Regions from separate parts of the Arthrobacter methylotrophus genome, predicted to be linked through region 2. Evidence: riboswitches for the same ligand, from Rfam matches in the RefSeq annotation. Region 2 holds a riboswitch; each other region holds the start of a gene.
What was found. Region 2 has a riboswitch for S-adenosylmethionine ahead of metX (homoserine O-acetyltransferase MetX). Riboswitches for the same ligand answer to the same signal wherever they lie in the genome.

Region 1 (9,680 bases), 1.8 Mb from region 2:
GCGGACGAGACTGGTGAACGTCACCACCAAGCCATCCCGATTGCGCGCGCCGGAGGACAAGATCCATCCGATGCCTTTCCCCGGGCTGAACATCGACAACCTACCGTTCTTCGCGGTCATCGCCGGCAATGCCGAGGGCCAGACCATGATCCACGACTGGGTCTACGAGAACCGGGCCATCTACTTGACTGAGCTCAACAAGCTCGGCGCCCAGGTTCAACTCCTCGATCCGCACCGCATCTACGTCAATGGCCCCACCAAGTGGCGTGGCGCGGAAGTCGGATGCCCCCCGGCGCTCCGTCCCGCAGCCTGCCTGTTGTTGGCCATGCTGGCGGCGCGGGGCACGTCCGAGTTGCGCAACATCTACGTCATTGAACGCGGATACGAGGACCTTGCAGAGCGTCTCAACACCGTCGGGGCCAAGATCGAGTACTTCCAGGACTGACGTTCGCAGGATTTTGTACGATCATCCGGCGTGGCTGGGGCATGAGGCCGCGGAATCGCTGGGCTCGACTATTTGTCCGGCGGAATGATTGTGCAGAATCCTTCACCCGCGAGGGCAGCCACGTTCCAGCACGGCCCGGATTTCCCGGAGGACCACGTCCGGACGGTTCCATATCTGTTCGGGCGAGTAGCTCAACACCGCATAACCCTGCGTTTGTGCGACGTTTGAACGGCCCATGTCCCGGCGCCAGGCTTCGCGTGAACTGTGGAATTGGAAGCCATTGATCTCAACAACGAGCCAGCCTTCGACCAGGAAATCCACCCGCCCGACGCCGGCGATCTGGACTTGACGGCGGAATTGGGGGCCAGCTGATTCGAACAGGAGTCGCGCACTGATCTCGGGTACCGACTCCGATAAACCGTCAGCCTTTGCCAGGCGCTTTCGGGCCGTTCCGTAGTACTTAGCCGTCATTTCGGACTCAAGAACGAACCTGGGTACACCGTGATGTTGCATGGCGGACTGTGCCATGGCTATGGCGTCTGCTTCGCTAAGGCATGTCAGCCCGTGAATGACAGTGTCCTCAAGACTTGCGATGGGCAGGTTTTGATCCGGCTCGAAGCGAAGGCGGCCGTGCCTGGCGGAGCGTAGGTCGCGGTGATGCTTGCTGACAAGATGGAGGCGCCTCAGCCGGTCCTTAATCCACAGCTGGTAACGGAAAGCGCTGGATGCGCACGTCAGGAGTGAATTGTCCATGATGGCTTGCAGAAACTCGGGGTCCGCCTCCGGTAGAGCCCAGACACCTTTGCGGGGTTGGACAGCCCCGGCAAAGGCCAGGCTCCGCACAGCGCGCTCGGAGTAGCCTTCCCGGCGCAGCATGCCAACCCGGGCTACTCCACCGAGCGAGATTAAGAATTCCAAGGGGTCCATGGATCGAGCTAGCCACGATTACGGCCCTCGGTGGCCCGGGAAATGACTCCATGTGGACAAACCCGGCTGTCGAGGTCCGGTGTTGGATTTTGTGCGATTATTCGCTGTTTCTCGGGTAGTAGACCCTGGAATCACGGGCCTCGGAGGTTCATCCATCCGAATGATCCAGCAGAATCTGTGGGGAGTCCGGGAACAACCGGCCCCTGTTTCCGGAAGGCTGCCAGGGCGCACAATTGATCCGTGCGCACATTTGGTGTGGAAGAGGAATTGCTGATTGTCGATCCCGTGACCGGCGAGCCGCTCGCGCTTGCCGACGCGCTCCTTTCGGGCATCGCCGAAAACGACCGGGCCCAGGATGAGCCCGGAACCGGCTTCAGCCCTGAGGAGATCGAGGGCCCCGAGACCGGCCTCAGCCATGAACTCAAGCTCGAGCAGATCGAGACCCAAACCCGGCCGTGCCGCAGCTACGGCGAGCTCTTGCATCAGATCCGCCGGGCGCGGGGCCTCGCAAGCCACGCTGCGCGGCGCCACGGCGCGAGGATTGCCGCGTTGGCCACCTCGCCCGTGGACGCCGCTTTGCACACCACTCCGGATCCCCGGTATGCCATCATGCTCGAGCGTTTTGGCATCACGGCACACGAACAGCTCACCTGCGGATTCCACGTCCACACCTCCGTCGAGAGCCCCGAAGAAGGTGTGGTGGTCCTGGACCGGATCCGGGACAAGCTCGCTGTCTTCACCGCGATCAGCGCCAATTCTCCCTACTGGCGGGGACTGGCCACGGGTTTTGAGAGCTACCGGACGCAGGCGTGGAACCGATGGCCGTCGTCGGGGCCGTCGGCCATCTTCGGTTCCTTGGCCTCTTACCGGCGTGTTGTCAGGAGGCTCATCGAAACGGGGGTCTTGCTGGACGAGGGGATGGTCTACTTCGATGCCAGGCTGTCCAGGCACGTTCCGACGGTGGAGGTCCGGGTAGCCGATGTCTGCCTCCGAGCCGAGGACGCCGCGCTCATTGCGGTGCTGGTTAGGGCCTTGGTTGAGACTTCTGTACGTGAATACCATGCCGGAATAGAGCCTGCGGCCGTGCCTACGGTTCTTTTACGGATGGCGTCTTGGCAGGCAAGCAATTTTGGACTGTGCACCGAACTGCTGGACTTCGGAACATTCCGCCCGGAGCCCGCCGCGGACGTCGTCTGGTCGTTGGTGGAGTACCTGGAACCTGTGCTCGCCGAACAGGGTGAATTCGACTTGGTCCAAACCGGCGTGGCAGCCATCCTGAGCCGCGGCAACGGCGCCATCGAGCAGCGGGGTGTTGCCGAACGCTGGAGCCAGAACGGGAGCGCGCCCGACGCCGTCGGACTGGCCGCCGTCGTCGAGCACGCCGTTCAGATCACGATGCGCTCGGAGAAGGACGAGGGCGACACAAAGCCGCAGCCCGTCCTCACCTGGGTGCGCCAGGACTGGCGCGAAGCGCCGAGCTAGACCTGCTTGAGGGCCCGTTCCAGATCCCGGACGAGGTCGTCCACATCCTCCAGCCCCACTGAAAGCCGCACGACGCCGTCGCTCAGGCCGATGGCCGCGCGGCCTTCCGGACCCATGGCGCGGTGGGTGGTGGTGGCGGGGTGGGTGATGAGGGACTTGGAGTCGCCTAGGTTGTTCGAGATATCGATGATGGCGAGTCCGTCCAGCAACGCGAAAGCGGCCTCTTTGGCCGATCGCCCGGCGGAAGGGAGCAGCTCGAAGGTCAGGACCGTGCCGCCGGCTTTCATTTGCTTCGCGGCGAGCTCGTACTGGGGGTGGGACTTAAGCAGCGGATACTTGACCCAGCTGATGGCCGGTTGTTCCTCGAGCCATTCTGCGATCCGCAACGCCGACGCCGAGGAGTGGTTTACTCGCAGCGCCATGGTTTCCAGGCCCTTGGTCAGCACCCAGGCGTTGAACGCGGAAAGCGATGGTCCTGTGTGTCGCATGAGTTGCTTGACGGGACCTTCGATGAACTCCTTGGTGCCCAGGATCGCTCCGCCCAGGACCCGGCCTTGGCCATCGATGTGTTTGGTGCCCGAGTAGACAATCACGTCGGCGCCGAGTTCGCCACAACGCTGCAGCAGCGGAGTGGCAAAGACATTGTCGACGACGACGGTAGCGCCCGCGGCGTGGGCCAGCTCGCTCACGGCGGCGATGTCCACGATTTCCTGCATCGGGTTCGACGGCGACTCGAAAAACACTGCGGTGGTGGGTTCGGACAACGCGGCGCGCCACTGATCCAGGTCCGGTCCGTCAACGAAGACCGTCTCGACGCCCCAGCGGGGCAGGATCTCGTTGAGGATGACGAAGCAGGAACCGAACAGCGAACGCGCGGCAACCACACGGTCACCGGCGGCCAGCAACGCACCAAGCGCGGTGAAGACAGCGGACATGCCCGACGCCGTCGCGAAGCATGCTTCGGTGCCTTCGAGCAGGCGGAGCCGCTCCTGGAACGTTGCAACCGAGGGGTTGCCGTAACGAGAGTAGACGAAGCGCTCGTCTTCGCCCGTAAACGCGCGCTCGGCGGCTGCCGCGGATTCGTAGACGAAGCCGGAATTCAGGAAGACAGCTTCGGAGGTCTCCTGGAAATTGGTGCGGTCAAGGCCGCCGCGGACTGCCTGGGTCTCAGGGTTCCAGCCAGCGGCGTCAGGATTGAATGTCACTTAGATCTTCCCCAGATTCGTAGGAAGTCCACGGTTTTTCCAACCATTCACGGTTCGCTCGCCGTAGCGGTCCGGTTCGCCCTCAAAGCCTTCAAGGACGTTGTAGGCGGTGTAGCCGGCCTGTGTTGCGGCACTGGCGGCGGCGATTGATCGCTGTCCGGAACGGCAGAGGAAGACCAGTTCGGTGGCATCCGCCTCCGGGGCCTGTTGCTTGAGCTGCTCGATAAATCCCGAGTTGGGGATCCCGCCGGCAAGGTTCCACTGAATGAACAGGGGATCGTTTCCTTTGTTGTTCGCAGACGCGGTGTCCGGGATGCCGATGTGGGCCCACTCGCCTTCGGTGCGGACGTCCACCAGGATGGCGCCTTGCTCCAGTTTGGCCCAGGCGTCGTGCGGGCTCAGGTCGCCGGCGTAGCTCATGCGTGGCCCTCGCCGTCGAACTCTTCATCAAGCTGGTCCACCGCATTGGCAACCGCGGCATCCGCGCTGGCGATTGCCGCGGGGAGGACGATGGCCTGCGCCACGATCACGTCCGTGCCGTTGAATGTCGCGGCCGGGCTGCCGTGCAACACGTATCCCTCGGCAAGGGCGGTAGAGATCCGCTCACAGAATTCCTTGGTATCAGGACCCGTGATGAGACGGTAGGAGAGTTTTTCTTCAGTGGGTTCAGGCATTGGTGCTCCTCAGTCACGCTTGCAGTTCGAAAGTGTCGATACGCCGAGTAGTCACCTGAGGCACCCCGCCGGAGAGAGGGTTGCCGACCAGCAAGTCAGGGCTTCGCGCTGGTGCTCATTACTCAAGAAGAAAATAACATCCATGACGGCGGCCTGCATTACCGGCAGTCGTCATGTTCCGTAACCGGGCGGCAACGCCGGTGGGTGGTGGGGACTAGGCCTCGGTTTGGTTGGGCAGTTGTTCCAGGCTTGCTTGGAGCCGCTGCGGCAGGGCATCAGTCCGTGGCGCTACTCCCGTGGGGGAGCGATGAAACGTGGAGCCTTGATGCTTCCGGATTTCGAGTAACTCGTGGACGGATATCCCGGTGGCTGTCGCCAGCGCGTGCAGCGAGAGGCTGTTGTGATGAGCCAAGGCAAAAACCACGCCGGACAGGGCCTCGAAACCTTCAGTTTCGTAGATTTCCTGCACCAGCTTGGACATGCCGTTCGCATCATCGATTGATCCCGCTGACGCGGCAGTCGCCATGGCGGTCAGCGACCATGCAGCAGAGTCGGGGCTGATGTAGATGCTCATGTCGATACCCTACGGACTCGGGCCCTCTGGGGGAATGGGCGGCGTCTTCCTCATTAACCCAACTGACTCGCAGTTGTTGTCGTTTTGAGCCCTCAGAACGACAACAACTGCGAGTTAGTTGGGGGAAGAAGCCTGATGCGCCGGCCCCAGAACCGGCGCATCAGACGTTTCTATCCGGACGCCAAGCGCAGGATCAGCGCTGCATGCCCGGGGAACCTCGAAACGAGGGACTCGATGTCCTTTTCCGTTGGCTTCGCCGAGTCCGATCTCTCGTAACCGGGCGAGAGGCTGCAGCTGACCAAGGCGAACCCCGGACCGGCCAACTCCGCCCCGAACCACGTGGAATGCGGGGCAACTCCTTGCAAGGTCTCGCCGGCCTCCGGGTTGGGACCGAACAGGGTTTCGGAATAGCCGAGTTCGGAATAGCCATTGTCCGGCGAGAAGACATGCAGCCTGAGGGGCGTCCCCAAGTGGAAGAACCACAACTCGTCCTGCTTCAGGGTGTGCAGCTGGAGAATCTCCCCGGTCTGCAGCAGGTACCAGTTGGAACTGTAGAGCGGGTGATCGACGTCGAAGCGCGGAGGCAACGCCGAACCGGTTATGTCCTCGTTGCTTACCAGGGCGGACGCGAACCAGCCGCCCACACTAGCGGGGGACATGTCCAGCCGTTTGATCCAGTCCTCAGCGGATTCAGTCATTGACCGGGTCCTTCAGGGAGAAACAGACCGTGATGCCAATGATTTCCTTGCTGCCCAGGGCGCGCAACAACCCTTTTTGGGTCACGATGTCCACATTCACCATGCCGTCTTCTTTGCTGGGGACGGCGATCGTTTCGTGGAAGTTGAGCAGGGGCTTTCCGCTCGCCATCACTTCCTTGTCGTGGGCAACGTGTTCCGCGCGCGAGTCCTGGTGCCCGATCAGTTCCGCCTTGCTCATGCTCACTAGGTCCGCGAAGTTCTGGTTGACCCACAGGAAGACCGAGTTCGCGTCCTTGACTACCCAGTACACGCCGTCCTGCCGGTCCAGCACATCGGCGACGCTCATGGGCGGAACGGTGGGAAGGAGCGCCGGGTCCAGCGCCGGGGCGAAGGTCACGGCGCTGCCGCCGTTCCGCCGTCGGCCGCTAGTCTTTCGGCGAGGTCCTGCGCCAGGGCCACCATGGTCATGGTGGGGTTCCAGGACCCGCCGGTGGGCCAGAGGCTGCCGCCGGTGACGAAGACGTTCTGCACGCCGTTGAGGCGGTAGTCGGTCCCGACGACGGCGTCCTCCTCTTCGCCGATTGGCAAGCTGGAGCTTTCGTGCACCAATCCCGGTACGCGGCGCTCGGGGATTGCGGGACGCTCGGCGCCCCAGCTCCCGGCATCGGGATCCCCGTGCCAGTATTCGACGCGCTCCGCACCGGAAGGGGACAGGACCCGCTCCAGCATTTGGAAGGTTCCCTCGTCCATGGTGTCCCACGTGTCGTCGTCAGTGGCGTTGGCCAGCACCTGCAAGGTGACGTTGCAAGTGGGGTCCGCGCTGCCGGACAAGCGCAAGTGGTTCTCCGGATTGCTCTCGTCCAGTTCGCCGAGGACGGCGCAGACGAACACCAAATAGTCCTCCGATGACCGCAGCTGTGCCAGCGAAGCCGTGGCGACGACGTCGGGGGCGTAGCGTTCGGACTTCTGGGCGTTCTTGTCCGGGAAACGGTCCGAGAGGACCGAGAGTTGCACGTGATACTGCATGCCGGCCGGGCTCTTGCCCGCCAAATAGATGGCCGCCAGTTCCAGCTCGCCGAGCTGTTCGCTGAAATCAAAATCCTTGCGCGGAACCCGGGCCACCACCGAGGTGATGAAGTGGGCGGCGAAGTGCCCCCCGGCCCCTTGAACCTGCGGGAAGGAATTGAGAACCAGGGTCGCCGGGGGAAGCGTGCCCATGGCCAGGACCAGGTTGGCATCGCCGACATTTACCACTCCGCGGTTGGTGTTCAACGCGGTGGCCCGTCCGTCCTGCTGGAGCACACTCAACACCGTGCAGTCCGTGACCACGCGAAGAGCCGCGCCCTTGCCTTGGGCCTCGAGCGCCGCCTGCCGGTCCGACAATTCCAGAAGGACCGCTGGCGTGGAGAACTTCGCGAAGTCCACACCTGAGCGTGCGCCCGTTGCCACAGCGAGCGGGGCCGGCATGCTGCGGGTGGCGGAATCGATCTTATGCAGGCCTGCCCCGAGCCGTTCCTGGAGGGCTTTCTGCATGATTCCGTAGACGGGCCGGGTGTCGTTAATGAGATCGACGACATCGGCCGACCGTCCGACGTCGATCTGGTCCGCCGAAACCACGTTGAGCAGATCTTCCGCCGACGTGAAGTGCGACTTGGCGGCGTCCATCACCGCCCGCGGCCAGCCCCGCATTTCATCTTCCTCGGGGCGGGGGCACCACGCGCTCCACATGATGCTGCGTCCGCCGTAGAAAGGGACCATGCCGTGCTGCCAGGAAATCTTGCCTGGCGGCTGGTTGGCCGTGGCAGCCGCCAAGGTCCAGGGGAAGGTCTCCGAGAGCCCTCCCAGCGTCTCCTTGTACGGCAACGGCAGGTTCTGGAAATGCTGCGGCAAGAAAAAGGGACCCCGTTCAATGATCAGGATCCGTGCGTGCGGATTGACCGTCAGTGTCCGCTCAGCAAAGGCGTAGGCGCAGAACCCGCTGCCGATGACTATGTGGTCGAATTGTTCTTCTTCGCGGACTTTTTTCCATTCTCCCTCGGAGACGAAGAAGACATGATCCATCACCTTCTGGGGTGAGGGATCCTGGGGACCGGGCGTGGGAAAACCGTGATTGAAATTCTGGGACGAAGAAACTGCACTCACAATGATGCCTTCCATCGACTTGCTGATTCCACGGCACCGTGAAATCAGGTGCCCGCTGGGCCGAAAGGCAGATCACCTTTCCCCAACAAGGTTCACGGAAACTAGTTAACTACCGCGGCGACGGCGGCACAATAGACTTTGGCGGATTGCCGCCGGCCGAGAGACTTGGCATACTCCACGCGTGTCTTCTCTTCCTGTGACGTTTGCCGAGGACGTCATCAATCGGCCTATCAGGATCCAGTTCGAGGCATTCATTGACGAGCACCGCCGTGCGCTCAATGACTCTTTGAACGGGTTGACTGAGGAACAGGTCCGCCGGTCATTGGTGCCGTCCCGGACCACCCTGCTGGGCTTGGTGAAGCACGCGACCTCATCCTTGGGACTCGACGACTTGCTCAACGGCAACCGACGCGGACCGCTCCCGCTACGCTGGGTGTACCTTCACATGCTGCGCGAGCTTGCACAGCACTGCGGGCACGCTGACATCCTGCGGGAGCAGCTACTCAGCCAGGACCGCCGGCAAAGCCCTACTCAATCCCCGCGAACAACTCGTTAAGCTCGGCGGTGAGCTGCTTACGCATTGCCGGGGTGCCGATCTCCCTGCCGTCAACGTGGTTGACCGGAGCGATGAGCCGGATGCTCGAGATCAGCCACACGGCGTCGGCGTCGAACAGGTCCTCCGGGACCAGTGGGCCGTAGCCAAGCTCCCAGCCCGCCGCCTTCGCTTTCGTGAAAAGAGCGTCTTGGGACGTTCCCGGGAGGATGCCGCTGTCCAGTTGCGGAGTGATGAGGCGCTTGACCGAGCGCACGGAGCCGGTGCCGTCGTCGACCGTTTCAACATGCGCCAGCAACACGGTCGACGTCGGGCCCTCCAGGACGCGTCCGTCGGTGGAGGTGAAGATGGCGTCGTCGGCGCCCTGCTTGTGTGCGTACCGCAGCGCGGCCATGTTCACCGCGTAGGAGAGCGTTTTGGCTCCGAGCAGCAGCCAGGGGGCGCGGTCGCCCGCCTCCGTGTCGAAGCCCCGGTCAAGGAGTACGACGTCGATGCCCGTCTCGCGCTGCCGGCGGCTGCCCGCGGGGGACGGCGAAGCCTGGATCCAGCACGTGGGAGCCGAAGCGCCTTCCACTCCGCGCGTCACCAAGAGCTTGACGACGACCTCGTCCTCGGCGGGGCTTGGCGCCGGGAAGGCGTCGCGGAATTCCTTGATGGCCGTGTCGATCGCGCGGCGCCAGACGTCCTGCTCGGGAATGTTGAGGTCCAGGGCGCGAGCCGAACTCTCAAGCCGGTTCAGGTGCGCTTGAACTTTCCGTGCCCGGCCCCCGACGGCGAGGAGCGACTCGAAGACGCCGTCACCCCGGGTGGCGCCCAGGTCGGTTGCCATGAGTTGCGGCTGGCTGGAATCGGCGATGCGGCCGTTTTCGAACGCTGGATCCAGGAAGACGAGGATTGTCGAGGCAGGAAGAGTCATGCTTCCAGCTTAGTGTGGCCCCCAGAGGGATGGTCAGGACGAGCGGTCGGGAGCGGTGCGCCAG
Region 2 (9,680 bases):
GCTGCTTGCGCAACTCCTCACCTACGGCCTTGGCCTGCTCTAGGCCAAGCTCGGTCAGCGGGATGCGGTAGTCGGGCACACGGTTGTAGATGGAAGTGTCGGCATTGGCGGCGGATTGGCCGTGCCGGATCATGAAGATTCTTCCTGGCGCGCTCATCCTCCCAAGCATAGGGTCCATCCCTTCCCTACCCATGCAGGCGCTACCCGGCTCGTGCGGGCGCCGGGCGAATGCGGCCGGCTCCCGGCTCGTGCGGGCGGTTTGTGCGGGCGCCGGGCGAATGCGGCCGGCTCCCGGGAAACATCAGGCAAATGCAGGCAAGATAGGAACATGCTCCTTGCCTCAACGCGCCGGCTGCGCGCCGAAGTGCTGATTGTCCTCGGCTTGTCCCTGGGCCAATCGGCCGTGTACTCCGTGGTGCAGCTATTGGACAAGATGACGAGTGCGCCGTTGTCACAGGCAACGTCAACCCTTAATCGCTCCCAGAGCACGCGCGAGTACTTCGACCTCACCTACCAGTTGCTGGACATCGCTTTTGCCCTGGTCCCGGTGGTGTTGGTGTTCTATTTCCTGTCGATGCACCGCCAAACGGCGGAGAGCCCCTCGGGATTCACCCGGCTGGGCTTCAACTTCGCCCGCCCGGGCCGCGACGCGCTGCAGGGACTGGGACTCGCCGCCCTGATCGGGATCCCGTCGCTGGGTCTTTATGCGGCCGGCCGGGCACTGGGGATTACCACCGCGATCATCCCGAGCGGCTTGGATTCCTACTGGTGGACGGTGCCGGTGCTGGTGCTGTCGGCCATGCGGCACGCCGTCGTCGAAGAAGTCATCGTGGTGGGCTACCTCCTGGACCGGTTCGGGAAGTTCGGGTGGAGCACTCCCTTGGCGATTGTGCTCAGCGCGCTCCTACGCGGGAGCTACCACTTGTACCAAGGCTTTGGGCCGTTCATTGGCAACGCGGTGATGGGCCTGGTGTTCGGTTGGATTTACACCAAAACCAAAAGAGTCATGCCGCTGGTGGTGGCCCACGCCATTCTGGACATCGTGGCGTTCGTGGGCTTCAGCGTTTTCGGCAAGGCAATCGGGCTGGGGTAGGCGACACACAAATTCGCCAAGGACACCCACATTCGCGGGCGACACCCGGATAGGCGTGACCTCCGTCCGTTTGCGAGTCTTGGGCGAATATGTGACCGGTTAAAAGGTTTCGGCCGCCATTGCGGGTGACGTCATTGGCACCCGCATATGGCGGCCGAAGTTCTTCCGGGCCTTCCTGGTCCGGTGGTCCGTCAGATGGTGACGGCTCCGTTGGCGGTTTCAAACGTTACCGACATGATTCCGGGCGTTCCATGCGGGGCCATCCATTGGACGGCAACGTCCTCCAGCGGCTTCTCCACGGGTTCTCCGAGCCACTCGGTGACGCGTTCGGCCGAGCCGGCAATGGTAAGGCTGGACATCTTGACATTGCTCGGGTAGACGAGGGACGGGTGAAGTGCGGGGTCACCCTCCCAACGGAGCAAGTACGGGACCTGGGGGTCGGCGATGAGCCCCAGGATGCCGATTTGCGACCAGACGAGTTCGCGGCCGTCCGGAAACTTGCGATTGCCGGGGACAGCGGCGCGTCCGAGGCGTTGTTCGAAGGGGCTCAGGTCGTCAACAGCGACGCACCAGCCCATCCAGCCACCTCCGGCAGCGGAGCGTGCACGGACAGCTTGTCCAAAGGGTGCCTTGTCGGAGGCCGGGTGGTTAAGGACCTCGACAACCTCCAGGTATTTGTGGTCAGCAAGGGGAATGATCATGTTCCGGGTACCGAAGCGCGGATGCACTCCGCCCCGGACTGCGTCCACTCCCAATGCTGCGGAAATCCGCTCGGTGGTGGCCAGTAGGCCATCTCGTTCACAAGCGTAAGAGACGTGATCCATGCGCATGGCTTCATCTTGGCACTTTGTGATGGACCTCTCAGCTAAGTCAACCCTTACTAAGGTGGGATGTATCGAAGATGACCCTCCAAGTCACCTCATGTCGTACCAGGACCGAAAACTACAGGGTTCGTCACAAAGCTTCCGGAGGTGCGTAGCCCTGCCTAGACTTGCGGCAATAGTGGCCAGCGGGCTGAAAACCGCGGGCCCGCACACTGAACCACGGCCCAGAGCCACGAGCAACCAGGAGTCCGCATGTCCCAAGGATGGTCATTCGAAACGCGCCAGATCCACGCAGGACAGGAGCCGGACGCCGCAACCGGCGCCAGGGCGCTCCCCATCTACCAGACCACCTCGTTTGTCTTCCCCAGTGCCGAAAGCGCGGCAAACCGCTTTGCGCTGGCCGAGCTGGCGCCTATCTACACCCGAATCGGAAACCCGACGCAGGATGCGGTGGAACAGCGCGTCGCGAGCCTTGAGGGTGGCTTGGCTGCACTCTTGCTGAGCTCCGGCCAGGCAGCGGAAACGTTCGCCATCCTCAACGTGGCAGAGGCCGGCGACCATGTTGTCGCCAGCCCGAGCCTCTACGGCGGGACCTACAATCTGTTGGCCCACACGCTGAAGAAGTTCGGGATATCCGTCACCTTCGTCGAAGACCCGGACAACCTGGACCAGTGGCGGGATGCCGTGCAGCCAAACACCAAGCTGTTCTTTGCCGAAGTGGTCTCCAACCCGCGTCAAGACGTTCTGGACATCGAGGGCGTCTCACGGACCGCCCACGAGGCCGGAGTCCCGCTCGTCGTGGACAACACCCTGGCCACGCCCTACCTGATCCGGCCCGTTGAATGGGGCGCGGACATCGTGGTGCATTCGGCCACCAAGTACCTGGGCGGGCACGGAACAGCCATTGCCGGCGTCATCGTGGACTCGGGCAACTTCGATTTCGGCAAGGACCCTGAGCGCTTCCCCAACTTCAACACCCCGGATCCCAGCTACAACGGCCTGGTCTATGCCCGCGACCTGGGCAAGGACGGTGCACTCGGGGCCAACCTCTCCTACATCCTCAAGGCCCGGGTGCAGCTCCTGCGCGATCTCGGCTCGGCTGTGTCGCCGTTCAACGCTTTCCTGATTGCTCAAGGAATCGAGACCCTTAGCCTCCGGATGGAACGCCATGTGCAGAACGCCAAGCAAGTGGCCACGTGGCTCGAGGGGCGCGACGACGTAGAGTCGGTCGCCTATGCGGGCCTGCCTTCCAGCCCTTGGTTCGAACGCGGCCGCAAGTACGGGCCGCGAGGCACCGGAGCGGTGGTGTCCTTCACGATCCGTGGCGGGATCGACGCCGGCAAACGCTTCGTGGACGCCTTGGAACTGCACTCCCACGTGGCAAATATCGGCGATGTCCGCTCCTTGGTCATCCACCCTGCGTCCACGACACACAGCCAGCTGACGCCTGAACAGCAGGCCGTAGCAGGAGTGAACCCCGGCCTGGTGCGCCTTTCTGTCGGAATCGAGCACATCGACGACATCCTCGCAGACCTTGAGGCCGGATTCCGGTCAGCCAAGAGCGCCTAGACGCATTGCCGGTTCGTTCCGTGACGGGCGCCCCTTCGGATGGGCGCCCGTCACGGGGTCAACCCGCGATGTAGTACCCGGAAGTGTCGGCGATGAGCTGCACTGTGCCGGCGGAGTTATTGGTGAAGGAAATTGTGCCATCCGGAGCAACGGGCGTAATGGCGAAGTTCGGGATGATCTGTCCCGTTGCGTAGTTCACGTTCGAGGTGCTCGGCTGCGGGGTTCCTCCCGCGTAGGCGGTGATGAAGCCGTTGGACGTGGCGTTGGCGACGGTGATGTTCATCGCGACGGCCGAAACCCCCGAGCCAGGGAGGCCACCGCGCCCCGTGACTTTGACGTTGATGGTTTGTCCCGGTCGCACGGGCCCGGTGAACCCTCCCGTGCCATTACGAGTATCCAATTGCCGGAACGGAGCCTGGACGGAAAACGCGCCGGCATCCGTAGCCGCACCGCCAAGGAAGTAACCGGAAGTGTCGGCGATGAGTTCGACGGTGCCGGAGGAGGTGTTGGTGAAGGAGATTGTTCCGGCAGCGGATAGAGGGGTGATGGCGAAGTTGGGGACGATCTGCCCTGGTGCGTAGTTGACGTTCGAGGCGTTCGGTTGCGGGCTCCCGCCTGCATAGGCAGTGATGAAGCCGTTGGACGTGGTGTTGGCGACCGTGATGTTCATCGCAACAGCCGAAACCCCCGACGCCGGGACGCCGCCGCGCCCGGTGACTTTGACGACGATGGTACTTCCGGGAGCGACGGCTTGTTTTGGTGCGCCGGTACCGTCCCGGGTATCCAGTTGCCGGAACGGAGCCTGGGCGGAGAACGTCCCGGGAGCGGACGATGCGCCAGCGGCAAGGTAGTAACCGGTGGTGTCGGCGATGAGTTGGACTGTGCCGTTGGAGCTATTCGTGAAGGAAATCGTTCCGTCGGACCCCACCGGCGTGATCGCGAAATTCGGGACGATCTGCCCGGGAGCAAAATTCAGGTTGGAGGTCGCCGGCCGATTGGTTCCACCGGCATAGGCAGTGATGAAGCCATTCGACGTCGGGCTGGCCACCGTGATGTTCATCGCCACAGCGGAAACTCCGGAAGCGGGGAGGCCGCCGCGTCCGGCAACCTTGACGCTGATGGTCTGTCCAGGGGCGACCGGCCCGTGGACACCACCGGTCCCGTCCCGCGTGTCAAGTTGCCTGCAAGGGGTCGTAGCCGCAAAACCGCCCATAGGGTCTTGCGATGGGGAGAAGAGCGAAGGGCTGACGTAAAGCAGCCGGTTAGGCATGCAGTTTCCAGTCGACTGGACCATCCCGGCTGTTGCGCCGACAGTCAACGTTGCTGAGACCTGCGCGGGACTCCACGATGGATGCATGGAGAGGAGCATCGCTGCTGCCCCTGCCACATGGGGAGAGGCCATGGATGTTCCATCCAAGGTGTTCGTCGCGGTGGGTGAGGTATACCAATCAGAAACGATACCGACGCCTGGCGCGTAGAGATCCACGCAAGGGCCGTAGTTGGAGAACGATGCTTGGTGATCTGTGCTGTCGCTGGCCGCTACGGTCAAGGCGGCGGCAACCCGTCCGGGCGAACTGTTGCATGCGTCGGCGGCGGGTAAGCCGTTTTGGCCTTGGTTGCCCGCTGCCAAGGTCACGCTGATTCCGTGATCGATGACGCCTTGGACGGCAGCGTCGAGAGTGGTGTCTATTGCCTCCGCGCTCAAGCTGAGGTTGGCAACCGCGGGAGTTCCGGCTAGGTGATTCGCGGCTATCCAATCCAAGCCGGCAATGACATCGGATGCGGTGCCTGAGCCAGTACAATCGAGCACCCGGACAGGGACGATGTTGGCTGACTTGGCGACACCGTACTTTGTTCCGGCGATGGTTCCTGAAACGTGGGTTCCGTGGCCGTTACAGTCCTCGGTGCCATGCCCGTCGTCGGGGGTGACTCCGGCAAATCCGGGCAGGACGCGGCCGCTGAAATCCGTGTTGGCGGAAGCGATCCCGGTGTCCACCACGTAGACGGTGACGCCCGCGCCGCTCGACGGCGGCGTGTAGCTTCCATCCAGAGGAAGGGTGCGCTGGTCGATCCGGTCAAGGCCCCAAGAGGGCGCCGGCTGTTGGGTATCCGTAATCCGCACCGGAGTGTCACGGTCCACGGAGACAACCCGGTTCGACGTCGCCAGCGCGGCGGCCTTGGCGGGCGTCGCGGTGACGACGGCGGCCTTGAGGGCATGCGTGAACGTTTGGTCCACCGCGACTCCCTGCGAGCGGAGCTCCGCGGTCTTGCCGGCAACGTCCGTGCCTTCGGCGTAGTGGACAACGTAGCGGCCTTCGCCCGTTCCCGTGTCGGCATGCGCCGGCAGCGGCACTCCGAAAGTGAAGCATGATGCGAGCAAGAACAGGGCTATCGGACCGAGGCCGAAAGGCTTTTTCACGAGCTTCAATCTTCCTGTGACGGACAGTGCCGGGGAGGCATCCGAAGGATGCAGGCTGCCGCCCAATTCTATCTCCTGTAACACAGGCATCACCCGACCCTTCAATTTCAAGGCTCACAGCCTTTGGCGTAAGCGAACAAAACGCGGCGAAGTGTCACAAAGATGTCATAATCTTCGTCAGGAGGGGTCCGGATTTCCTAGACTCTTCCTATAGGTCATGAGCGCCAGCGACAGCCCCGGCTTGCTGGCCGGCAACCCTCCTCTCGCGGCGGGGTGCCCCGGGTGAAGACCTGGCCCTCCGCTGTGTTGGCGGCAGGCAAGCGCGATGTGAGGTGTCAACGAATGACAATTGCTGCAACAGCCATACCCCGCTCCGGTACCCAGGACGGAACCTTGAAGTATGTTTCGATCGGCGGACTCGAACTGGAGGCCGGAGGTTTCCTGCCCGAGGTGGTCCTTGCGTACGAGACGTGGGGGCGGCTCAATGCCGATGCTTCCAACGCAGTCCTGGTGGAACATGCCCTCACGGGCAGCACGCATGTTGCCCGTGGCGAGAGCGACGAGGAAGGCTGGTGGGAGGAGCTCGTCGGTCCCGGCGCCACCATCGACACCGAGCGCTACTTCGTCGTCTCCGTCAACATCGTGGGAGGTTGCAACGGCAGCACGGGGCCGTCGTCGACCGCTCCGGACGGCAAGCCGTGGGGTTCCCGTTTCCCGCTCGTGACTCTGCGGGACAGTACCGTGGCCGAAGCCCGGCTGGCAGACGCCCTCGGGATCCACAGCTGGCACACAGTGGTGGGCGGGTCCCTGGGCGGCGCGCGTGCACTGGAATGGGCCGTCGGCTACCCGGACCGTGTCAAGCGATGCGCCGTCATTTCGATCGGTGCGTACAGCACCGCCGAACAGATCGCCTTCGCCCAGGCCCAGACACTCGCTATCCGGCAAGATGCCGCCTTCAACGGTGGCGACTACTATGGGCAGGCTGCGCCCGAGGCCGGTTTGGCCCTCGCCCGGCGCATCGCACATATCACCTACCGTTCGGCAGATGAACTGGACTTCCGCTTCGGCAGGAAGGCCCAGGACAGCGAAGCGCCGCTCCGCGCCTCCGCTTTGGGGGAGCGGGGCCGCTACCAGGTGGAAAGCTACCTGGACCATCAGGGAAGCAAGCTGGTCCAGCGTTTCGATGCCAACAGCTACATCGCCATCACTGAGGCACTCATGAGCCATGACGTCACGCGCGGCCGCGGCTCGTTGGAGGATGCGCTGTCCGTGGCGACGGCGAAATTCTTTGTTGCCTCGGTGGACTCGGACCGCCTTTACTTCCCCGAACAATCCCAGGAGCTGGCCAAGGCGTTGCCCGGAGAGGTTCCTGTCCACGTGATCGAAGCGCCGATCGGGCACGACGGTTTCCTCACCGAGATCGGCCAACTAGGCCCCCAGCTGCGCGAGGCATTCTTCAGCTGAATCAGCCGTTCATGATCTCCTGGCGGAGTTTCATGTATTCCTCCATGGGGATCTTCCCGTCACTGTACTGCTGGTCCAGTTCGGCAAGTTTCCGTGCCCGGTAGCCTTGGTAGGCGGCATTGGCTGAGGGAGTAGCCGACGACGGCGGGGCGGCCTGCGGCGCGGGTGTCGCCACCGGGGGCTGCGGCTCAGCCGGGATGGTCACCGGGGGCTGTGCCGGGTATCCGTAGGGGTAATTCTGGGGAGGACCCGGGTAGTTCGGTCCGGGGTAGTTCGGTCCAGGGTAGTTCTGCGGAGGGAAGTCCCGGATCCTGCGTTGGCGCGATCGGTTGTACATGCGGATCCCCATGGGAATCAGCCAAGAGCAGACGATGATCCAGAAGATCAAATTGTTCACGGTGGAGGCCTTCCTGTCCTCCTCCAGCTTAGTCCCCGCGCCTGTGGCAAGCCGTTGGGGCCCCGGTCAGCTCCGGGGCACAACAATATCGGCCGGACCCAAGACAGGTCCCGGCGTCGGGCGTTTTGGCAGGATTCCGTCGCCTGAGGACTGATGGCGGAGCCGGCGGATGACCCACGGGACAAAATATTCCCGTGCCCACACCAGGTCGCTGGAGCGCGCTTCGCGCCAAGTGCGCTGGGGGAGCGGCTTGGGGAGGAGCGGCTCGAGATTGTGGGACACGTTGAGCGAATCAAGGACCATTGCGGCGATGGTGTGGTGGCCGAGCGGCGAGAAATGCAGCCGGTCTTCGTTCCACATCTGTGGGTTGGCAAGTTGCCGCAAGGACCACATGTCCGCCACCACGGCATCGTGGCGGGTGGCCACTGTGCGGAGGTTCTCATTGTAGATTGCCACCTTGCCGCGGATCCGGCCAAGTACTGATGACAGGGTGTCCGGGCCGTTGAACAGGATGACAGTGGCACCCTCGGAGCCCAAGGTCTGTACGGCGGCATCGAGCTTCTCGGCCAGGGCGTCTGGATCGCCACCGGGCCGGATGAGGTCGTTGCCGCCCGCGGAGATGCTGATAAGGTCCGGCTTGAGGTCCATGCATGGGCCAAGTTGCTCGTCCAGGATTTGCTGGAGAAGCCGCCCACGGATAGCCAGGTTGGCGTAGGCGAAATCCCGCTGTCCCCGGCTCAGTTCCTCTGCTACGCGGTCGGCCCAGCCGCGATGTCCGCCGGGATTGTCCGGTTCGGGGTCGCCGATTCCTTCGGTGAACGAATCACCTAACGCCACGTACCGGGTCCACGGATGAATCCGCTCTTCCGAATTTTCCCCCACTGTGGAATCAGTGTCACTCACGTTCATTTCCTGCCTCTTGCTGCAACGCCACGCGCCCGTAGCTTGTTACTCATGGGTAACTGTAAGAATAGTCCCATGAGTCAAGCCTCCGCCTTTCCTGCCCCTGCTTTTCCGAATCCTGTCGTTTTGTGGTCCCACGAAGAGGAAGAACGGGCTGGAAAGCCGTTGCTGGTCCTCTTGCACGGTTACGGATCCAACGAGCAAGACCTCTTCAGCCTTGCAGGCCTGCTGCCCCAGGAATTCGCGGTGGCCTCGCTCCGCGCACCGATCGCCACGGGTCCGGGCTTCACGTGGTTCCCGCTCACCGCGTCCATCGACTATTCGCTCGACGCCGTCAAGGCCGCGGCCGAATATGTGTTTTCCTGGTTGGATTCCTGCAAGTCCAACCACAGCTCCGTGACACTCCTCGGATTCTCCATGGGCATGGCCATGGCCACCTCGCTGCTCCGGCAGCGGCCGGCGGACTTTGCCGCCGTCGTCGGACTTTCAGGCTTCGCAGTCGATGCGGAAGGGGACCCGTCGTTCCGCGACGCGGAACTGGACGGTTCCGTGCCACTCTTCTGGGGACGGGACCAGCAGGATCCTGTCATTACCCCGGACAAGATCGAATACACCATGGAGTGGGCTCGTCGGCACACGGACGTCACCAAGGTGCTCTACACGGGTATGTGGCATGGCATCAACCAGCAGGAAATCGGCCATGTGGGCGAATTCCTGGAACACAAGGTGCTCACGTCCGTCTAAAGCAACGCGGGGTCACTTACGGCCCATTCTGAGGCACTTAATGGGCCGTAAGTGACCCCGCGTTGCTAGGAAGTGGCTGTGATTCGCACCGTTTGTCCGTTGACGGTCACCGTATCGCCGGCATGGAGTTGACGTCCGCGCCGTTCGTCGATCTCGCCGTTGACTTTGACCAGCCCGTTCTTAATGAGTTCGGTGGCTTCGACTCCGTCCTCCACCAGGTTGGCGAGCTTCAGGAGCTGACCGAGGCGGATCATGTCGTCGCGGATC
Region 3 (9,680 bases), 3.0 Mb from region 2:
GCGCCGCGATATTGTGCACGAAGGCGTCCTTTGGCTCCACCAAGGTGACGGCCGCCTGTGCGTCGAGTGCTTTGGCTACGGCGATACCACCGTAGCCTCCACCGACAATTACTACAGAGGCGTTCGAAGCGTGGTCATTCATGGCAACTCCTTTGGATCGAATGGGCCGAAGAAGCTCACGCTGCCCGGCTCCGCGCCGCGCAGATCGTTTATGAATGACAACGATTCCTAAGGACCGATAATTTCCTCAGTGATAGGATTTCTCGATGAGTCCGTCAGCAGCAGGCAAGCAACTGGGTTTCCTCCTGGCGCGCCACGGGCGCATCATGAACACCCGCCTCCGCCAGGCGCTGGACTCCTCCGGACTCAGCCCAAGGCATGCGGTCCTCCTGTGCCGACTTGACGAGTCCGGTCCCATCAGCCAGCAAGGCCTCATCGATATCCTCTCGATCGACGCCAGCGCCCTCGTGGCCGTCTTGAACGATCTCGAACGCCGAGGGCTGGCCGACCGTCGCCGGGACCCTGCAGACCGCCGTCGGCATTTCGTTGAAATCACTGCGGAAGGCAAGCGCGCCGTCGCTTCGATCGAGATTGCCGTGGCCGACGTCGAACGGGAAGCCTTCGCTGGATTCTCCGCCGAGGAGATCCGGCAGCTTCATGGGCTCCTCTCGCGGATCCACGCCGAACCCGCGGACGAAGCCTGCGCCGAGGACTGAGCCTTATTGCAGGGTGGCCGTCAACCGCGCCACGTTGTCCACGTATTTGGCGAGCATCGGCCGGCCCAGCCAATCGTTCAACGTCAGCTCTTGGCACATGGCCCTGTACGCCGACTCCACCGAACGCATGCTGTCCACCGCCTCAGCACCCAGCAACATCACGGACACCTCCATGTTGAGCGAGAAGGAGCGCATGTCCATGTTGCTGGAGCCGAGCACCGCCACTTCCTCATCGATCGTGAAGTGCTTCGCGTGCAGCACGTACGGTGCGCGGTAGAGATAGATCCGCACCCCGGCCTCCAGGAGCGCTTCGTAATAGGAGCGCTGTGCGTGGTGGACCAGGAACTGATCGCCCTTCTCGGAGACGAAAAGCTCCACGTCGACGCCACGCTGTGCCGCCGTCGTAATGGCGTACAACAGCGAATCGTCGGGCACGAAGTACGGACTGCAGATCGAGATGCGGTGCTGAGCCGAGTAGATCAGTGTATTGAACAGACGCAGGTTGTTCTCCGTGACAAACCCCGGACCGCTCGGGACCACCTGGGCCGTGATCGGCCCCGCGGTGGCCCTGTCGGAGACCTGCAACTGGTATTCGAGAGACTCATCGGTCTCGCTCAGCCAGTCGGTGGCGAAGACGACGTTGAGGGTGGCAACGATCGGCCCCTCCATACGGACCATGAGTTCCACCCACTTGCGGCCGGCGCGTCGGTGCTTGGGGTTGTTGTAGGAGGGCTCGATCAGGTTCTGGGAGCCGGTGAACGCGATTTCGCCGTCGATCACCAGGATCTTCCGGTGGTTCCGCAGATCCGGGCGGCGCCACTGGCCGTGGATCGGCAGCAAAGGCAACATGCGGCGCCACTGGATCCCGCCGCGCTTCAGCCTGCGGACCAGCCGTCGGTAACCGGGGATCCGCAACGTGCCGATGTGATCGAACAGGAGCCGGACGTCGACACCCCGGTCGGCAGCGTTTTCCAACTCAGTGAGGAGCTCGTCGGTGACCGAATCACTGCTCATGATGTAAAACTCCGCATTGACGAAGCTCTTGGCCCCCCGAACCGCTTCCGCCATGGCCTTGAGCGATTCCTCATAGCCGGCGATCAACTCCGCAGAGTTGCCGTCCACCATCGGCAGGGAGCCGAGGCGCCGGTTCAGTTCAGCGGCCGACGTCACCCATTCGGGACCGGAGTAGGTGCTGACGACGTCGGCGAGCGCCGACGTGCCGGCACGCACCCGTTCGTTGACTTGCTCCTGCTGTTCACGACGACGGCGGGACAACCGGAAATTGCCGAACAGCAGGAACAAGACGAAGCCCACTGACGGGACGAGGAAGACGGCCAGGAGCCAGGCCATGGCCGTGGTGGGACGGCGGTTTCCCGGGATGACGCCCAGCAGCACAATGCGCAAGATGATCTCGAAAATGGCCCACGCGGTGAGGAGCCAGGTCCACTCCACCCCGAACGGAAAAGGAAACGGCACTCGACAACCCCCCAGTCAAAGAACTAGTCAAAGAAGTAACAGTCAGCCCAGCCTATCTGGCGCACCGCTCCCGACCGCTCGTCCTGACCATCCCTCTGGGGCCACACTAAGCTGGAAGCATGACTCTTCCTGCCTCGACAATCCTCGTCTTCCTGGATCCAGCGTTCGAAAACGGCCGCATCGCCGATTCCAGCCAGCCGCAACTCATGGCAACCGACCTGGGCGCCACCCGGGTGACGGCGTCTTCGAGTCGCTCCTCGCCGTCGGGGGCCGGGCACGGAAAGTTCAAGCGCACCTGAACCGGCTTGAGAGTTCGGCTCGCGCCCTGGACCTCAACATTCCCGAGCAGGACGTCTGGCGCCGCGCGATCGACACGGCCATCAAGGAATTCCGCGACGCCTTCCCGGCGCCAAGCCCCGCCGAGGACGAGGTCGTCGTCAAGCTCTTGGTGACGCGCGGAGTGGAAGGCGCTTCGGCTCCCACGTGCTGGATCCAGGCTTCGCCGTCCCCCGCGGGCAGCCGCCGGCAGCGCGAGACGGGCATCGACGTCGTACTCCTTGACCGGGGCTTCGACACGGAGGCGGGCGACCGCGCGCCCCTGGCTGCTGCTCGGAGCCAAAACGCTCTCCTACGCGGTGAACATGGCCGCGCTGCGGTACGCACACAAGCAGGGCGCCGACGACGCCATCTTCACCTCCACCGACGGACGCGTCCTGGAGGGCCCGACGTCGACCGTGTTGCTGGCGCATGTTGAAACGGTCGACGACGGCACCGGCTCCGTGCGCTCGGTCAAGCGCCTCATCACTCCGCAACTGGACAGCGGCATCCTCCCGGGAACGTCCCAAGACGCTCTTTTCACGAAAGCGAAGGCGGCGGGCTGGGAGCTTGGCTACGGCCCACTGGTCCCGGAGGACCTGTTCGACGCCGACGCCGTGTGGCTGATCTCGAGCATCCGGCTCATCGCTCCGGTCAACCACGTTGACGGCAGGGAGATCGGCACCCCGGCAATGCGTAAGCAGCTCACCGCCGAGCTTAACGAGTTGTTCGCGGGGATTGAGTAGGGCTTTGCCGGCGGTCCTGGCTGAGTAGCTGCTCCCGCAGGATGTCAGCGTGCCCGCAGTGCTGTGCAAGCTCGCGCAGCATGTGAAGGTACACCCAGCGTAGCGGGAGCGGTCCGCGTCGGTTGCCGTTGAGCAAGTCGTCGAGTCCCAAGGATGAGGTCGCGTGCTTCACCAAGCCCAGCAGGGTGGTCCGGGACGGCACCAATGACCGGCGGACCTGTTCCTCAGTCAACCCGTTCAAAGAGTCATTGAGCGCACGGCGGTGCTCGTCAATGAATGCCTCGAACTGGATCCTGATAGGCCGATTGATGACGTCCTCGGCAAACGTCACAGGAAGAGAAGACACGCGTGGAGTATGCCAAGTCTCTCGGCCGGCGGCAATCCGCCAAAGTCTATTGTGCCGCCGTCGCCGCGGTAGTTAACTAGTTTCCGTGAACCTTGTTGGGGAAAGGTGATCTGCCTTTCGGCCCAGCGGGCACCTGATTTCACGGTGCCGTGGAATCAGCAAGTCGATGGAAGGCATCATTGTGAGTGCAGTTTCTTCGTCCCAGAATTTCAATCACGGTTTTCCCACGCCCGGTCCCCAGGATCCCTCACCCCAGAAGGTGATGGATCATGTCTTCTTCGTCTCCGAGGGAGAATGGAAAAAAGTCCGCGAAGAAGAACAATTCGACCACATAGTCATCGGCAGCGGGTTCTGCGCCTACGCCTTTGCTGAGCGGACACTGACGGTCAATCCGCACGCACGGATCCTGATCATTGAACGGGGTCCCTTTTTCTTGCCGCAGCATTTCCAGAACCTGCCGTTGCCGTACAAGGAGACGCTGGGAGGGCTCTCGGAGACCTTCCCCTGGACCTTGGCGGCTGCCACGGCCAACCAGCCGCCAGGCAAGATTTCCTGGCAGCACGGCATGGTCCCTTTCTACGGCGGACGCAGCATCATGTGGAGCGCGTGGTGCCCCCGCCCCGAGGAAGATGAAATGCGGGGCTGGCCGCGGGCGGTGATGGACGCCGCCAAGTCGCACTTCACGTCGGCGGAAGATCTGCTCAACGTGGTTTCGGCGGACCAGATCGACGTCGGACGGTCGGCCGATGTCGTCGATCTCATTAACGACACCCGGCCCGTCTACGGAATCATGCAGAAAGCCCTCCAGGAACGGCTCGGGGCAGGCCTGCATAAGATCGATTCCGCCACCCGCCAGCATGCCGGCCCCGCTCGCTGTGGCAACGGGCGCACGCTCAGGTGTGGACTTCGCGAAGTTCTCCACGCCAGCGGTCCTTCTGGAATTGTCGGACCGGCAGGCGGCGCTCGAGGCCCAAGGCAAGGGCGCGGCTCTTCGCGTGGTCACGGACTGCACGGTGTTGAGTGTGCTCCAGCAGGACGGACGGGCCACCGCGTTGAACACCAACCGCGGAGTGGTAAATGTCGGCGATGCCAACCTGGTCCTGGCCATGGGCACGCTTCCCCCGGCGACCCTGGTTCTCAATTCCTTCCCGCAGGTTCAAGGGGCCGGGGGGCACTTCGCCGCCCACTTCATCACCTCGGTGGTGGCCCGGGTTCCGCGCAAGGATTTTGATTTCAGCGAACAGCTCGGCGAGCTGGAACTGGCGGCCATCTATTTGGCGGGCAAGAGCCCGGCCGGCATGCAGTATCACGTGCAACTCTCGGTCCTCTCGGACCGTTTCCCGGACAAGAACGCCCAGAAGTCCGAACGCTACGCCCCCGACGTCGTCGCCACGGCTTCGCTGGCACAGCTGCGGTCATCGGAGGACTATTTGGTGTTCGTCTGCGCCGTCCTCGGCGAACTGGACGAGAGCAATCCGGAGAACCACTTGCGCTTGTCCGGCAGCGCGGACCCCACTTGCAACGTCACCTTGCAGGTGCTGGCCAACGCCACTGACGACGACACGTGGGACACCATGGACGAGGGAACCTTCCAAATGCTGGAGCGGGTCCTGTCCCCTTCCGGTGCGGAGCGCGTCGAATACTGGCACGGGGATCCCGATGCCGGGAGCTGGGGCGCCGAGCGTCCCGCAATCCCCGAGCGCCGCGTACCGGGATTGGTGCACGAAAGCTCCAGCTTGCCAATCGGCGAAGAGGAGGACGCCGTCGTCGGGACCGACTACCGCCTCAACGGCGTGCAGAACGTCTTCGTCACCGGCGGCAGCCTCTGGCCCACCGGCGGGTCCTGGAACCCCACCATGACCATGGTGGCCCTGGCGCAGGACCTCGCCGAAAGACTAGCGGCCGACGGCGGAACGGCGGCAGCGCCGTGACCTTCGCCCCGCGCTGGACCCGGCGCTCCTTCCCACCGTTCCGCCCATGAGCGTCGCCGATGTGCTGGACCGGCAGGACGGCGTGTACTGGGTAGTCAAGGACGCGAACTCGGTCTTCCTGTGGGTCAACCAGAACTTCGCGGACCTAGTGAGCATGAGCAAGGCGGAACTGATCGGGCACCAGGACTCGCGCGCGGAACACGTTGCCCACGACAAGGAAGTGATGGCGAGCGGAAAGCCCCTGCTCAACTTCCACGAAACGATCGCCGTCCCCAGCAAAGAAGACGGCATGGTGAATGTGGACATCGTGACCCAAAAAGGGTTGTTGCGCGCCCTGGGCAGCAAGGAAATCATTGGCATCACGGTCTGTTTCTCCCTGAAGGACCCGGTCAATGACTGAATCCGCTGAGGACTGGATCAAACGGCTGGACATGTCCCCCGCTAGTGTGGGCGGCTGGTTCGCGTCCGCCCTGGTAAGCAACGAGGACATAACCGGTTCGGCGTTGCCTCCGCGCTTCGACGTCGATCACCCGCTCTACAGTTCCAACTGGTACCTGCTGCAGACCGGGGAGATTCTCCAGCTGCACACCCTGAAGCAGGACGAGTTGTGGTTCTTCCACTTGGGGACGCCCCTCAGGCTGCATGTCTTCTCGCCGGACAATGGCTATTCCGAACTCGGCTATTCCGAAACCCTGTTCGGTCCCAACCCGGAGGCCGGCGAGACCTTGCAAGGAGTTGCCCCGCATTCCACGTGGTTCGGGGCGGAGTTGGCCGGTCCGGGGTTCGCCTTGGTCAGCTGCAGCCTCTCGCCCGGTTACGAGAGATCGGACTCGGCGAAGCCAACGGAAAAGGACATCGAGTCCCTCGTTTCGAGGTTCCCCGGGCATGCAGCGCTGATCCTGCGCTTGGCGTCCGGATAGAAACGTCTGATGCGCCGGTTCTGGGGCCGGCGCATCAGGCTTCTTCCCCAACTAACTCGCAGTTGTTGTCGTTCTGAGGGCTCAAAACGACAACAACTGCGAGTCAGTTGGGTTAATGAGGAAGACGCCGCCCATTCCCCCAGAGGGCCCGAGTCCGTAGGGTATCGACATGAGCATCTACATCAGCCCCGACTCTGCTGCATGGTCGCTGACCGCCATGGCGACTGCCGCGTCAGCGGGATCAATCGATGATGCGAACGGCATGTCCAAGCTGGTGCAGGAAATCTACGAAACTGAAGGTTTCGAGGCCCTGTCCGGCGTGGTTTTTGCCTTGGCTCATCACAACAGCCTCTCGCTGCACGCGCTGGCGACAGCCACCGGGATATCCGTCCACGAGTTACTCGAAATCCGGAAGCATCAAGGCTCCACGTTTCATCGCTCCCCACGGGAGTAGCGCCACGGACTGATGCCCTGCCGCAGCGGCTCCAAGCAAGCCTGGAACAACTGCCCAACCAAACCGAGGCCTAGTCCCCACCACCCACCGGCGTTGCCGCCCGGTTACGGAACATGACGACTGCCGGTAATGCAGGCCGCCGTCATGGATGTTATTTTCTTCTTGAGTAATGAGCACCAGCGCGAAGCCCTGACTTGCTGGTCGGCAACCCTCTCTCCGGCGGGGTGCCTCAGGTGACTACTCGGCGTATCGACACTTTCGAACTGCAAGCGTGACTGAGGAGCACCAATGCCTGAACCCACTGAAGAAAAACTCTCCTACCGTCTCATCACGGGTCCTGATACCAAGGAATTCTGTGAGCGGATCTCTACCGCCCTTGCCGAGGGATACGTGTTGCACGGCAGCCCGGCCGCGACATTCAACGGCACGGACGTGATCGTGGCGCAGGCCATCGTCCTCCCCGCGGCAATCGCCAGCGCGGATGCCGCGGTTGCCAATGCGGTGGACCAGCTTGATGAAGAGTTCGACGGCGAGGGCCACGCATGAGCTACGCCGGCGACCTGAGCCCGCACGACGCCTGGGCCAAACTGGAGCAAGGCGCCATCCTGGTGGACGTCCGCACCGAAGGCGAGTGGGCCCACATCGGCATCCCGGACACCGCGTCTGCGAACAACAAAGGAAACGATCCCCTGTTCATTCAGTGGAACCTTGCCGGCGGGATCCCCAACTCGGGATTTATCGAGCAGCTCAAGCAACAGGCCCCGGAGGCGGATGCCACCGAACTGGTCTTCCTCTGCCGTTCCGGACAGCGATCAATCGCCGCCGCCAGTGCCGCAACACAGGCCGGCTACACCGCCTACAACGTCCTTGAAGGCTTTGAGGGCGAACCGGACCGCTACGGCGAGCGAACCGTGAATGGTTGGAAAAACCGTGGACTTCCTACGAATCTGGGGAAGATCTAAGTGACATTCAATCCTGACGCCGCTGGCTGGAACCCTGAGACCCAGGCAGTCCGCGGCGGCCTTGACCGCACCAATTTCCAGGAGACCTCCGAAGCTGTCTTCCTGAATTCCGGCTTCGTCTACGAATCCGCGGCAGCCGCCGAGCGCGCGTTTACGGGCGAAGACGAGCGCTTCGTCTACTCTCGTTACGGCAACCCCTCGGTTGCAACGTTCCAGGAGCGGCTCCGCCTGCTCGAAGGCACCGAAGCATGCTTCGCGACGGCGTCGGGCATGTCCGCTGTCTTCACCGCGCTTGGTGCGTTGCTGGCCGCCGGTGACCGTGTGGTTGCCGCGCGTTCGCTGTTCGGTTCCTGCTTCGTCATCCTCAACGAGATCCTGCCCCGCTGGGGCGTCGAGACGGTCTTCGTTGACGGACCGGACCTGGATCAGTGGCGCGCCGCGTTGTCCGAACCCACCACCGCAGTGTTTTTCGAGTCGCCGTCGAACCCGATGCAGGAAATCGTGGACATCGCCGCCGTGAGCGAGCTGGCCCACGCCGCGGGCGCTACCGTCGTCGTCGACAATGTCTTTGCCACTCCGCTGCTGCAGCGTTGTGGCGAACTCGGCGCCGACGTGATTGTCTACTCGGGCACCAAACACATCGATGGCCAAGGCCGGGTCCTGGGCGGAGCGATCCTGGGCACCAAGGAGTTCATCGAAGGTCCCGTCAAGCAACTCATGCGACACACAGGACCATCGCTTTCCGCGTTCAACGCCTGGGTGCTGACCAAGGGCCTGGAAACCATGGCGCTGCGAGTAAACCACTCCTCGGCGTCGGCGTTGCGGATCGCAGAATGGCTCGAGGAACAACCGGCCATCAGCTGGGTCAAGTATCCGCTGCTTAAGTCCCACCCCCAGTACGAGCTCGCCGCGAAGCAAATGAAAGCCGGCGGCACGGTCCTGACCTTCGAGCTGCTCCCTTCCGCCGGGCGATCGGCCAAAGAGGCCGCTTTCGCGTTGCTGGACGGACTCGCCATCATCGATATCTCGAACAACCTAGGCGACTCCAAGTCCCTCATCACCCACCCCGCCACCACCACCCACCGCGCCATGGGTCCGGAAGGCCGCGCGGCCATCGGCCTGAGCGACGGCGTCGTGCGGCTTTCAGTGGGGCTGGAGGATGTGGACGACCTCGTCCGGGATCTGGAACGGGCCCTCAAGCAGGTCTAGCTCGGCGCTTCGCGCCAGTCCTGGCGCACCCAGGTGAGGACGGGCTGCGGCTTTGTGTCGCCCTCGTCCTTCTCCGAGCGCATCGTGATCTGAACGGCGTGCTCGACGACGGCGGCCAGTCCGACGGCGTCGGGCGCGCTCCCGTTCTGGCTCCAGCGTTCGGCAACACCCCGCTGCTCGATGGCGCCGTTCCGCGGCTCAGGATGGCTGCCACGCCGGTTTGGACCAAGTCGAATTCACCCTGTTCGGCGAGCACAGGTTCCAGGTACTCCACCAACGACCAGACGACGTCCGCGGCGGGCTCCGGGCGGAATGTTCCGAAGTCCAGCAGTTCGGTGCACAGTCCAAAATTGCTTGCCTGCCAAGACGCCATCCGTAAAGAATAACCGTAGGCACGGCCGCAGGCTCTATTCCGGCATGGTATTCACGTACAGAAGTCTCAACCAAGGCCCTAACCAGCACCGCAATGAGCGCGGCGTCCTCGGCTCGGAGGCAGACATCGGCTACCCGGACCTCCACCGTCGGAACGTGCCTGGACAGCCTGGCATCGAAGTAGACCATCCCCTCGTCCAGCAAGACCCCCGTTTCGATGAGCCTCCTGACAA

Region 1: another riboswitch for S-adenosylmethionine. It lies ahead of ABD884_RS24990 (DUF1737 domain-containing protein); the one in region 2 lies ahead of metX (homoserine O-acetyltransferase MetX).
Region 3: another riboswitch for S-adenosylmethionine. It lies ahead of ABD884_RS00020 (DUF1737 domain-containing protein); the one in region 2 lies ahead of metX (homoserine O-acetyltransferase MetX).

The regions. Positions count from the first base shown of each region.
Region 1 is NZ_BAABED010000001.1:4,856,043-4,865,722, forward strand. It holds gene ABD884_RS24965 (UDP-N-acetylglucosamine 1-carboxyvinyltransferase) at 1-445, shown strand, start outside; gene ABD884_RS24970 (endonuclease domain-containing protein) at 548-1,363, opposite strand; gene ABD884_RS24975 (glutamate--cysteine ligase 2) at 1,613-2,854, shown strand; gene ABD884_RS24980 (O-succinylhomoserine sulfhydrylase) at 2,851-4,059, opposite strand; gene ABD884_RS24985 (rhodanese-like domain-containing protein) at 4,060-4,479, opposite strand; gene ABD884_RS24990 (DUF1737 domain-containing protein) at 4,476-4,733, opposite strand; SAM riboswitch class IV at 4,744-4,856, opposite strand; gene ABD884_RS24995 (hypothetical protein) at 4,948-5,307, opposite strand; gene ABD884_RS25000 (cupin domain-containing protein) at 5,478-6,005, opposite strand; gene ABD884_RS25005 (PAS domain-containing protein) at 5,998-6,402, opposite strand; gene ABD884_RS25010 (GMC oxidoreductase) at 6,399-8,162, opposite strand; gene ABD884_RS25015 (mycothiol transferase) at 8,329-8,703, shown strand; gene ABD884_RS25020 (aminodeoxychorismate lyase) at 8,675-9,616, opposite strand.
Region 2 is NZ_BAABED010000001.1:3,030,602-3,040,281, reverse strand. It holds gene ABD884_RS16015 (histidine phosphatase family protein) at 1-157, opposite strand, end outside; gene ABD884_RS16010 (CPBP family intramembrane glutamic endopeptidase) at 329-1,093, shown strand; gene ABD884_RS16005 (VOC family protein) at 1,285-1,923, opposite strand; gene ABD884_RS16000 (bifunctional o-acetylhomoserine/o-acetylserine sulfhydrylase) at 2,170-3,486, shown strand; gene ABD884_RS15995 (S8 family serine peptidase) at 3,545-5,995, opposite strand; SAM riboswitch class IV at 6,119-6,234, shown strand; gene metX (homoserine O-acetyltransferase MetX) at 6,248-7,369, shown strand; gene ABD884_RS15985 (hypothetical protein) at 7,371-7,766, opposite strand; gene ABD884_RS15980 (SGNH/GDSL hydrolase family protein) at 7,833-8,675, opposite strand; gene ABD884_RS15975 (alpha/beta hydrolase) at 8,745-9,413, shown strand; gene ABD884_RS15970 (RNA-binding S4 domain-containing protein) at 9,479-9,680, opposite strand, start outside.
Region 3 is NZ_BAABED010000001.1:624-10,303, reverse strand. It holds gene ABD884_RS00070 (FAD-dependent oxidoreductase) at 1-142, opposite strand, end outside; gene ABD884_RS00065 (MarR family winged helix-turn-helix transcriptional regulator) at 267-716, shown strand; gene cls (cardiolipin synthase) at 720-2,168, opposite strand; partial or broken gene ABD884_RS00055 (aminodeoxychorismate lyase) at 2,312-3,253, shown strand; gene ABD884_RS00050 (mycothiol transferase) at 3,225-3,599, opposite strand; gene ABD884_RS00045 (hypothetical protein) at 3,847-4,521, opposite strand; gene ABD884_RS00040 (GMC oxidoreductase) at 4,499-5,530, shown strand; gene ABD884_RS00035 (PAS domain-containing protein) at 5,577-5,930, shown strand; gene ABD884_RS00030 (cupin domain-containing protein) at 5,923-6,450, shown strand; gene ABD884_RS00025 (hypothetical protein) at 6,620-6,904, shown strand; SAM riboswitch class IV at 7,070-7,182, shown strand; gene ABD884_RS00020 (DUF1737 domain-containing protein) at 7,193-7,450, shown strand; gene ABD884_RS00015 (rhodanese-like domain-containing protein) at 7,447-7,866, shown strand; gene ABD884_RS00010 (O-succinylhomoserine sulfhydrylase) at 7,867-9,075, shown strand; gene ABD884_RS00005 (YbdK family carboxylate-amine ligase) at 9,274-9,680, opposite strand, start outside.